One region of the Pragia fontium genome, then DNA from elsewhere that is predicted to be linked to it. Evidence: predicted binding sites of a transcription regulator. Region 1 holds the regulator's gene; the other holds the start of a gene.

Region 1 (4,194 bases):
CTGGGATGCTATCTGGCTGAAGCCGGAGAAAATACGCTATTGCAAGCGGCGGTGATTGTCTCAGCCCCATTGATGCTCGGGCCTTGCTCCTACCGTTTGGAACAGGGACTGTCCCGAGTTTATAACCGTTATCTACTCAATGAGTTAAAACACAGTACTCAGCGTAAGTTGGATCGCTATCCTGACATCATGCCCTTACCCAATTTTTCACTAAAAAATATCCATTCCATTCGTGAATTTGATAACACCTTGACCGCCCCACTGCATGGCTTCAAAAATGCCGATGACTATTACCATCAGTGCAGTGCCTTACCCATGTTGCCTGCCATCCAAATCCCACTGCTGATTATTCACGCCAAAGACGACCCATTTATGGCGCCGGAGGTGATCCCCGATCTCAGCCAGCTGCCGGAAAATATTGAATACCAGCTAACGGAACATGGCGGACACGTTGGATTCGTCAGTGGAACCTGGAAAAAACCAAAAATGTGGTTGGAACAACGCATCCCTGAATGGCTGACCCCTTATCTGGAGAAAACAGCATGATCATCCCGTGGCAAGAACTGCCGCCAGAAACCTTAGAAAGTATTATCGAATCATTTGTTCTGCGTGAAGGGACCGACTATGGGGAGCAGGAGAAGACCTTACAACAAAAAGTGGATGATATTAAACGTCAGCTAAAAAGCGGAAAGTTAGTATTGATCTGGTCAGAACTGCATGAAACTATCAATATCATGTTAAAAGACCAGTTCAGCGATGGTGCTGAAGAACAGCCTTATCCGGATTTTAATTAGCCCGAAATTTTTGCTAATACCTTCCCGGCGCTGAACTATGCTCTACCCAATAACCATTAAAAAATAACAATGAAAATAAGGAATCAGGCCAATGTCAGCAAAGCATCCGATTATTGCGGTTACCGGCTCTAGCGGTGCCGGTACCACCACTACCAGTTTGGCTTTCCGGAAAATTTTCCAGCAGCTACAGCTCAATGCCGCCCGCATCGACGGCGATGCTTATCATCGATATACCCGCCCGGAAATGGATGCAGAAATCCGCAAAGCCAGAGAGCAAGGACGCCATATTAGCTATTTTGGCCCGGAAGCCAACGACTTTTCCCAATTGGAAAACAGCTTTATCGAATATGGTAAGACCGGTACTGGCCATACCCGAAAATATTTACATACCTACGATGAAGCGATGCCCTATAACCAATTACCGGGCAGCTTTACCCCTTGGCAGGCACTGCCAGAAGAAACCGACCTGCTATTTTATGAAGGACTGCATGGCGGTATTGTCACCGCTAAGCAAAATGTCGCACAGCACGTTGATCTGCTGGTTGGAGTTGTTCCTATCGTCAATTTGGAATGGATACAAAAACTGATTCGCGACACCGGTGAACGGGAACATTCCCGTGAGGCCGTTCTCGACTCCGTTGTACGTTCAATGGATGACTACATCAACTATATTACCCCTCAATTTTCCCGCACCCATATTAACTTTCAGCGAGTCCCCACCGTTGATACATCCGATCCCTTTTCGGCTAAGAGTATTCCAACCATGGATGAAAGCTTGGTGGTGATCCATTTTAGGGGATTAACCGGTATCGATTTCCCTTACTTGCTGGCGATGTTGCAGGGTTCATTTATCTCCCAAACCAATACGCTGGTGATCCCCGGCGGCAAGTTTGGGCTGGCCATGGAATTGATTATTACTCCGTTAATCCAGCAATTATTAGAAGGCCGGATATTAGAGTAAAAATATCGTGGGTAAAATGAGCAAACAACCAGTGATTACGCAGCTTAACCCTCATTTTAATAAGACAACACGAGACTCTTCGCTCAACCTGTGTTAAAACCATAAGTGTCAGGTACTATTAGGTAAAACAGGTTGTGTTCAGCCAGATGTAGGACAAATAGACAAACACCTCTATATTATTTTCTACATCGGCTATAATAGCGCTCACTAAGCAAATTATATGCTCCGGGGCGGGTAAGGTTTCCGGCAAGCTTCTCGCTTTGCTGTTTTTGGCAGTGACTACAAAGAGGATAACAACAAATGGTTCTCGGCAAACCGCAAACAGACCCTACTCTCGAATGGTTCTTATCTCATTGTCATATTCATAAATATCCATCTAAGAGCACACTGATTCATCAAGGTGAAAAAGCAGAAACGCTTTATTACATTGTGAAAGGGTCCGTAGCCGTTCTGATTAAGGATGAAGAAGGTAAGGAGATGATTCTCTCTTATCTGAATCAAGGGGACTTTATTGGTGAGCTTGGCCTTTTTGAAGAAGGTCAAGAGCGTACGGCTTGGGTTAGGGCGAAAACAGCATGTGAAGTTGCTGAAATTTCCTATAAGAAGTTTCGTCAACTGATTCAAGTTAACCCAGATATTTTAATGCGTTTGTCAGCCCAAATGGCCAGTCGTTTACAGGTAACGTCAGAGAAAGTGGGCAGTTTGGCTTTCCTTGATGTAACGGGTCGTATTGCACAAACGCTGTTGAATTTAGCCAAACAGCCTGATGCGATGACCCATCCGGATGGGATGCAAATTAAAATCACCCGTCAGGAAATTGGACAAATTGTTGGTTGTTCCCGTGAAACGGTAGGCCGTATCTTAAAAATGTTAGAAGATCAAAACCTGATCTCTGCACACGGTAAAACCATTGTTGTTTACGGGACTCGTTAAGTAACACACAAATCGACGGGTATGCTTGGACTTCATGGACAGCATGCCCGTTTTTCTTTCCCGGAAAACCTATGTGGCGACGAGTAATCTATCATCCAGAAATTAATTACGCTCTGCGCCAAACGCTGGTTCTCTGTCTACCTATTGCCCTCTTCTGGCTATTAAACGATTTACGCACCGGTTTTCTACTCTCTCTGGTACCGGCCTGCTGTAATATCGGCGGCTTAGATACCCCCCATAAACGCTTCTTTAAACGACTGGCCATTGGCGGAGCACTGTTTGTTCTCAGCAGCCTTTTACTGCAACAATTTCTTATCTGGTCGATACCGCTAGGCGTTTGCATGTTGATACTGGCTCTGCTGTTTGGCGTGACCGCAGAAATCAGCCCGTTACATGGGCGCTTAATGCCTGCTGCGCTGGTGGCAGGGATATTTACCCTCAGCATGGTTGATGTCCTACCAATCTGGTATGCCCCCATGTTGTTTATGATCGGCACCATCTGGTACGGCCTTTTCACCTATGTCTGGTTCAGGCTCTGGCAAGAGCAGCCAATGCGCGAGTCACTCAGTTTACTGTATCGCCAATTAGCTGATTATTTTGAAGAAAAATATAGCCTCCTCACTCAACACACCGACCCAGAAACCGCTCTGCCACCATTATTACAACGCCAACAGCAGGCCATGGACAGTATCTCGCTGGTCTATCAGCAAATATATATGATTACCGACCTGAAGCACCCACGCCATCAACGTTTGATGAGAGCTTTTCAGGTCGCTCTGGATTTACAGGAGCATATTACGGTCAGCCTGCACCAACCAGATGAGGTGCAAAAACTGGTTGAACAAAGCCATGCTGAAGCAGTTATTCGCCATAATGCTAAAATTATCAGTCATCGCTTACGGATTTTAGCCGATGATATTCTTTACCATCGTCGCCCCAGTCCCTTCAATATGGATCATGAGTTATCCGCACTGGAAAAAATTGCCAACCAACATCCTGATAATCCGGTTGGCGCCTTCTGTTATTATCACTTTAGTCGCATTGCCTATCTGCTGAGCAGCCAGCTACCGCTATATAACCGCAGTTTAATGCCTGCCCAAAACCGTTTACCTTTCTGGCGAGCATTAAAGAATTACTGCTCAATCAAATCGATTGCTTTACGAAACGCTGCACGCCTCGGGCTAACGTTAGCAGCAGGAACCGCTATCGGTAGCGTACTTAGCTTACCCAAACCTTATTGGATCCTTCTGACAATCATGTTAGTCAGCCAGAATGGTTATAACGCAACCCGCATCAGAATTCAGCACCGTGCCTTGGGAACCATGTTCGGCATTATCGTGGGCGCAGTCATTCTTCATTTGCATTACCCGCAAAATTACATGTTATTGCTGATGCTGTTGCTTACTCTGGTGTCCTATCTGATTGTGCGCAAAAATTACGGCATTGCGGTTATTGGCTTTACCATTACCGCGGTTTATACCCTGCAAATTATTGCTAATAGCGGTA
Region 2 (4,194 bases), 2.0 Mb from region 1:
GGCGCGAATGGGCTGCCGGTGGCAACCAGCGCAGCACCGTCGGTCCAATTGATAATATCTTCCGGACGGCCTTCAACCCGCGAAGTAGGGTTAGACAGCGGCATGATAATTGGACGCGCGCAATGACGGTGCATTTCGCGGACGATTTCTTCGGTAAATAAACCGGACTGACCAGAAACGCCAATCATCACGGTTGGTTTAGCGTTGCGAACGACATCCAGCAGCGAGATAGCTTCATTTTCCGTATGCCAGTTGTTCAGAGACTCATGCTTTTGCACCAGCTTAGCCTGGAAATCGAGCAGCGTTGGCATTTGATCGGTTAACAGACCAAAGCGATCCACCATAAAGACGCGCTCTCTGGCTTCACTTTCGCTCAGGCCTTCGCTGATCATTTGGGCGATGATTTGTTCGGCAATACCGCAACCAGCAGAACCTGCACCGAGGAAAACCACGGTCTGATCTTTTAACTGGCTGTTAGCGGCACGGCTAGCGGCAATCAGGCTACCGAGCGTTACGGCGGCGGTGCCTTGAATATCATCGTTAAAGCAGCACAGCTCATTGCGATAGCGGTTGAGCAGTGGCGTCGCGGTTTTCTGGGCGAAGTCTTCAAACTGCAACAGCACATTTGGCCAACGACGTTTTACCGCATTGATAAAGGCTTCAACGAATTCAAAATATTCATCACCAGTGATACGCGGGTGACGCCAGCCCATATACAGCGGATCGTTCAGACATTGTTGGTTATTGGTACCTACATCCAGCACTACCGGTAGGGTGTAGGCTGGGCTGATGCCGCCACAGGCGCAGTACAGCGACAATTTTCCAATAGGAATACCCATACCACCGATACCTTGGTCGCCAAGACCAAGAATACGTTCGCCATCGGTGACCACAATCACTTTTACGTTTTGTTTGGTGGCGTTTTGCAGCATGTCATCAATATTGTCTTTATTTGGATAGGAGATGAACAGACCACGGTGGCGGCGATAGATATCGGAGAAGTGTTCGCAGGCTTCCCCAACGGTTGGGGTATAAATCACCGGCATCATTTCGCTCATGTGATTTTCAATCAGGCGGTAAAACAGGGTTTCGTTAGTGTCCTGAATATTACGCAGATAAATATGTTTATCGATATTGGTTTTAAACCCCTGAAACTGTCGATAGGCGCGTTCAGCTTGTTCTTCTATCGTCTCAATAGCTTCCGGTAACAGGCCTTGCAGGTTAAAGGCTGCACGTTCTTCTTCGGTGAAGGCGCTGCCTTTGTTCAGTAATGGGGTTTCAAGCAGGGCAGGACCCGCATAAGGAATATAAAGCGGACGTTTACTCTCGTGTTCCAGTTCCATGAAATTGGCTCTTTAGATCAGGTGTAATGGACAATTGGGGCATCCCGTAAATAGCTCGCCAATTCTAGGAAACTCAATACAAATGTACAGTCAATGTTATTAATATATGGCTATTTTGTTGAATATTGAGATCTAAGCGACATTATTATTGGCTGACGGCTACGGAACTTGGCTGTATAGCTTACCTGAAAAATTTCTTTTTGCTTGCTCTCTCCTGTAAGGAAATGCAAATAGTGACATAAACTGGATATTTCTGGGGGAATTTATTTTATCAAAGAAGGCGCGGGGCTATTCCGCGGTATTCTCCGCTGGTCAGGATTGGATTAATGCATGACCAGCGGATGATCTGCGCTAACTAAACATCTGTACCAGCACCGGAAAGACAAACGGCGCGGTCAGTGAAGTGATAATGCCACAAATGACCAACGCCAGTGAACTGTAAGCCCCTTCCTGATAATCTTCTTCGACACAGCGTGCGGTTCCTAGTGCGTGAGCGGTGGAACCGATAGATAAGCCTCTGGCGGCTGGAGTGGTGATTTTCAGCATATTCAGAATGGGATAGCCAAATACCGCACCAAACACCCCGACAAACATCACACAGATCGCGCTAATGGCCGGTACCCCGTGAATAGACTCCGCCGTCGCCATGGCAATCGGCGTGGTGACGGATTTCGGTAATATCGATGCTGCCAATTCCGGTGAGGCCCCCATCAACAGCGCCAGAGCGGTGCCGCTTATCATGGCTGCCAGACTACCAATAAAACAAATGGTAATAATGGATTTCCAGCGCGCTCGAATTTGGTGTAGTTGCTCATACAGCGGCAAGGCTAGTGCCACAACCGCGGGCTGTAGCAATGAGTTAAGCAGTTCACTGCCTTCAAAATAGCTGTCATAGCTGGTATGGGTCAGCAACAGCAGAGGAATAATGATAAACAGCGAGATCAACAGCGGATTCAGCAACGGCTTTTTAAATTTGATGGCCAGATGGCGTGCCGAATAGAACACGATCAGCGTTAGGGGAATGGCCCACCACATTATAAGGGCTCCTTATCACTGTCCGGTTTTAGTCTTTTAATACCGTGAATGTAATGGGATGAGTAGCCGACAATCAGCATCGTCACCAAACTACTCACCAAACAGGAGATCGCCAGCGGTCCAAACTGGTTAACCAGCGATTGGTAATATTTCATGATTCCTACGCTGATAGGAACAAACAGCAGCGCCATATGGCGAATAAATAGATAGCAGCCGGGTTTTATCCATGCAACGGGAAGCAACTGAGAACAGAGCAAAGCAAACAGAACCAACATACCGATGATGCTACCGGGAATTTTTAGCGGAAGAATGGCAGCAATGGCGTTACCCGCCAGTAGACAAAGGTAGATGAGAATAAAGGCTCGTAGGTATTGCCAACAAAGCCTCAAGAACGGCAGCATAAAATAGTCCTCTGCGCTGAAATTTAATTTATCATACAATTATTTTTTAGAATTGTGCTACTGATCACACAATAAAGGCAATGAAATATCGTTTCAAATCTTTTCTGTAGCCTGTGCAATCAATTAGCCTGTGAACCAGTTTAATACAGCTATAATAAGAGAATGTTTCAATATTTTTAATAATCCTTACTTATTGTTTAATAATAGCTTTTTAAATAATTTTTTAATAGATGAAAATTATTTTTTACACACGCTTGGCAAGGGGATACTTGTGGTGCAGAATGCATTCAAAGCTGAATAACCGACGTAATATGGCGTCGGTTATTTTTTTATATTCGGCCAGAGAAAAATGGTTATAAATCTGTCAGTTGCAGATTTATAGGGCTTATTCCGAGGTTAATAAATATTCACGTATACCGCTTAAAATCGGTAACCTATTGAATAAGGAATAAAAATGAAAGATTCCATCCTGAAACCACCTCTCTGCGTCGGTAATCAATACCGCCGCAGCGACTATGGCGCACCACAAGCCTTAAACTCTGCCAGTCGATGCTATATACCCCTTATTTCCAGCCGCTTATCGTGTTGTTCCCCTGCGGCCTCTCTACTTTATGTTGTATCGCGTCAACAAGTTGAGAGTACGGGGGAACACGGTCATGTCTATTAGTTCTTCTGCTGCATCCGTATCCAATCGCGTTCAACTTAAACGTTCACTGAAATTGTGGCAAATCGTGATTATTGGTCTGGCTTATTTAACGCCAATGACCGTATTTGACTCGTTTGTTATTGTTTCAGGTAAGACAGAAGGTCACGTACCCAGCGCCTATATTTTGGCTTTGGTGGCGGTACTGTTTACTGCCCTGAGCTATGGCAAACTGGTGCGCCAGTTTCCAGAGGCTGGCTCGGCTTATACCTATTCGCAAAAAGCGATAAATCCGTACGTCGGGTTTATGGTGGGCTGGCTATCTCTGATGGACTATATGTTTCTACCCATGATTAACACGCTACTGGCTAAAATTTACCTGTCGGCGCTGTTCCCTGACGTGGCGTCATGGATTTGGGTGGTGGCGTTTGTCTTTGTGATGACGGTGATTAACCTGCGGAGTGTCAACTGGGTTGCTAACCTGAATATGGTACTGGTATTTTTCCAGATCGCTATTTTGGTGGCTTTCGTTTACCTGGTCTGGCAAGGTTTACATTTAGGAGAGGCCGAGCGGCAGGTTGAGATGACTCGCCCGTTTTTCTCTAATGAAGCCCATTTGGTGCCAATCATTGCCGGTGCGACCGTGTTGTGTTTCTCGTTTCTTGGTTTTGATGCGGTAAGTACCCTGTCAGAGGAAACGGAAGATCCGAAGAAAGTGATTCCGCGAGCCATCTTTTTAACGGCGCTGTACGGCGGGATTATCTTTGTCGCG

Evidence for each region. Region 1 encodes CRP, which controls carbon source genes, mostly activating them, when cyclic AMP is high. Its sites were predicted from a motif close to ATGTGANNNNNNTCACAT; they were not measured.
Region 2: a site for CRP is predicted at 2,832-2,849, ahead of EL341_RS10155 (CidA/LrgA family protein). Genes of this name have one in related genera too.

The regions. Positions count from the first base shown of each region.
Region 1 is NZ_LR134531.1:281,790-285,983, reverse strand. Features, by position in the region: gene EL341_RS01110 (hydrolase) at 1-546, shown strand, start outside; gene EL341_RS01105 (YheU family protein) at 543-794, shown strand; gene EL341_RS01100 (phosphoribulokinase) at 886-1,755, shown strand; gene crp (cAMP-activated global transcriptional regulator CRP) at 2,056-2,688, shown strand; gene EL341_RS01090 (YccS/YhfK family putative transporter) at 2,760-4,194, shown strand, end outside.
Region 2 is NZ_LR134531.1:2,354,870-2,359,063, reverse strand. Features, by position in the region: gene EL341_RS10165 (NAD-dependent malic enzyme) at 1-1,343, opposite strand, end outside; gene EL341_RS10160 (CidB/LrgB family autolysis modulator) at 1,695-2,378, opposite strand; gene EL341_RS10155 (CidA/LrgA family protein) at 2,378-2,779, opposite strand; gene EL341_RS10150 (hypothetical protein) at 3,234-3,446, shown strand; gene EL341_RS10145 (APC family permease) at 3,436-4,194, shown strand, end outside.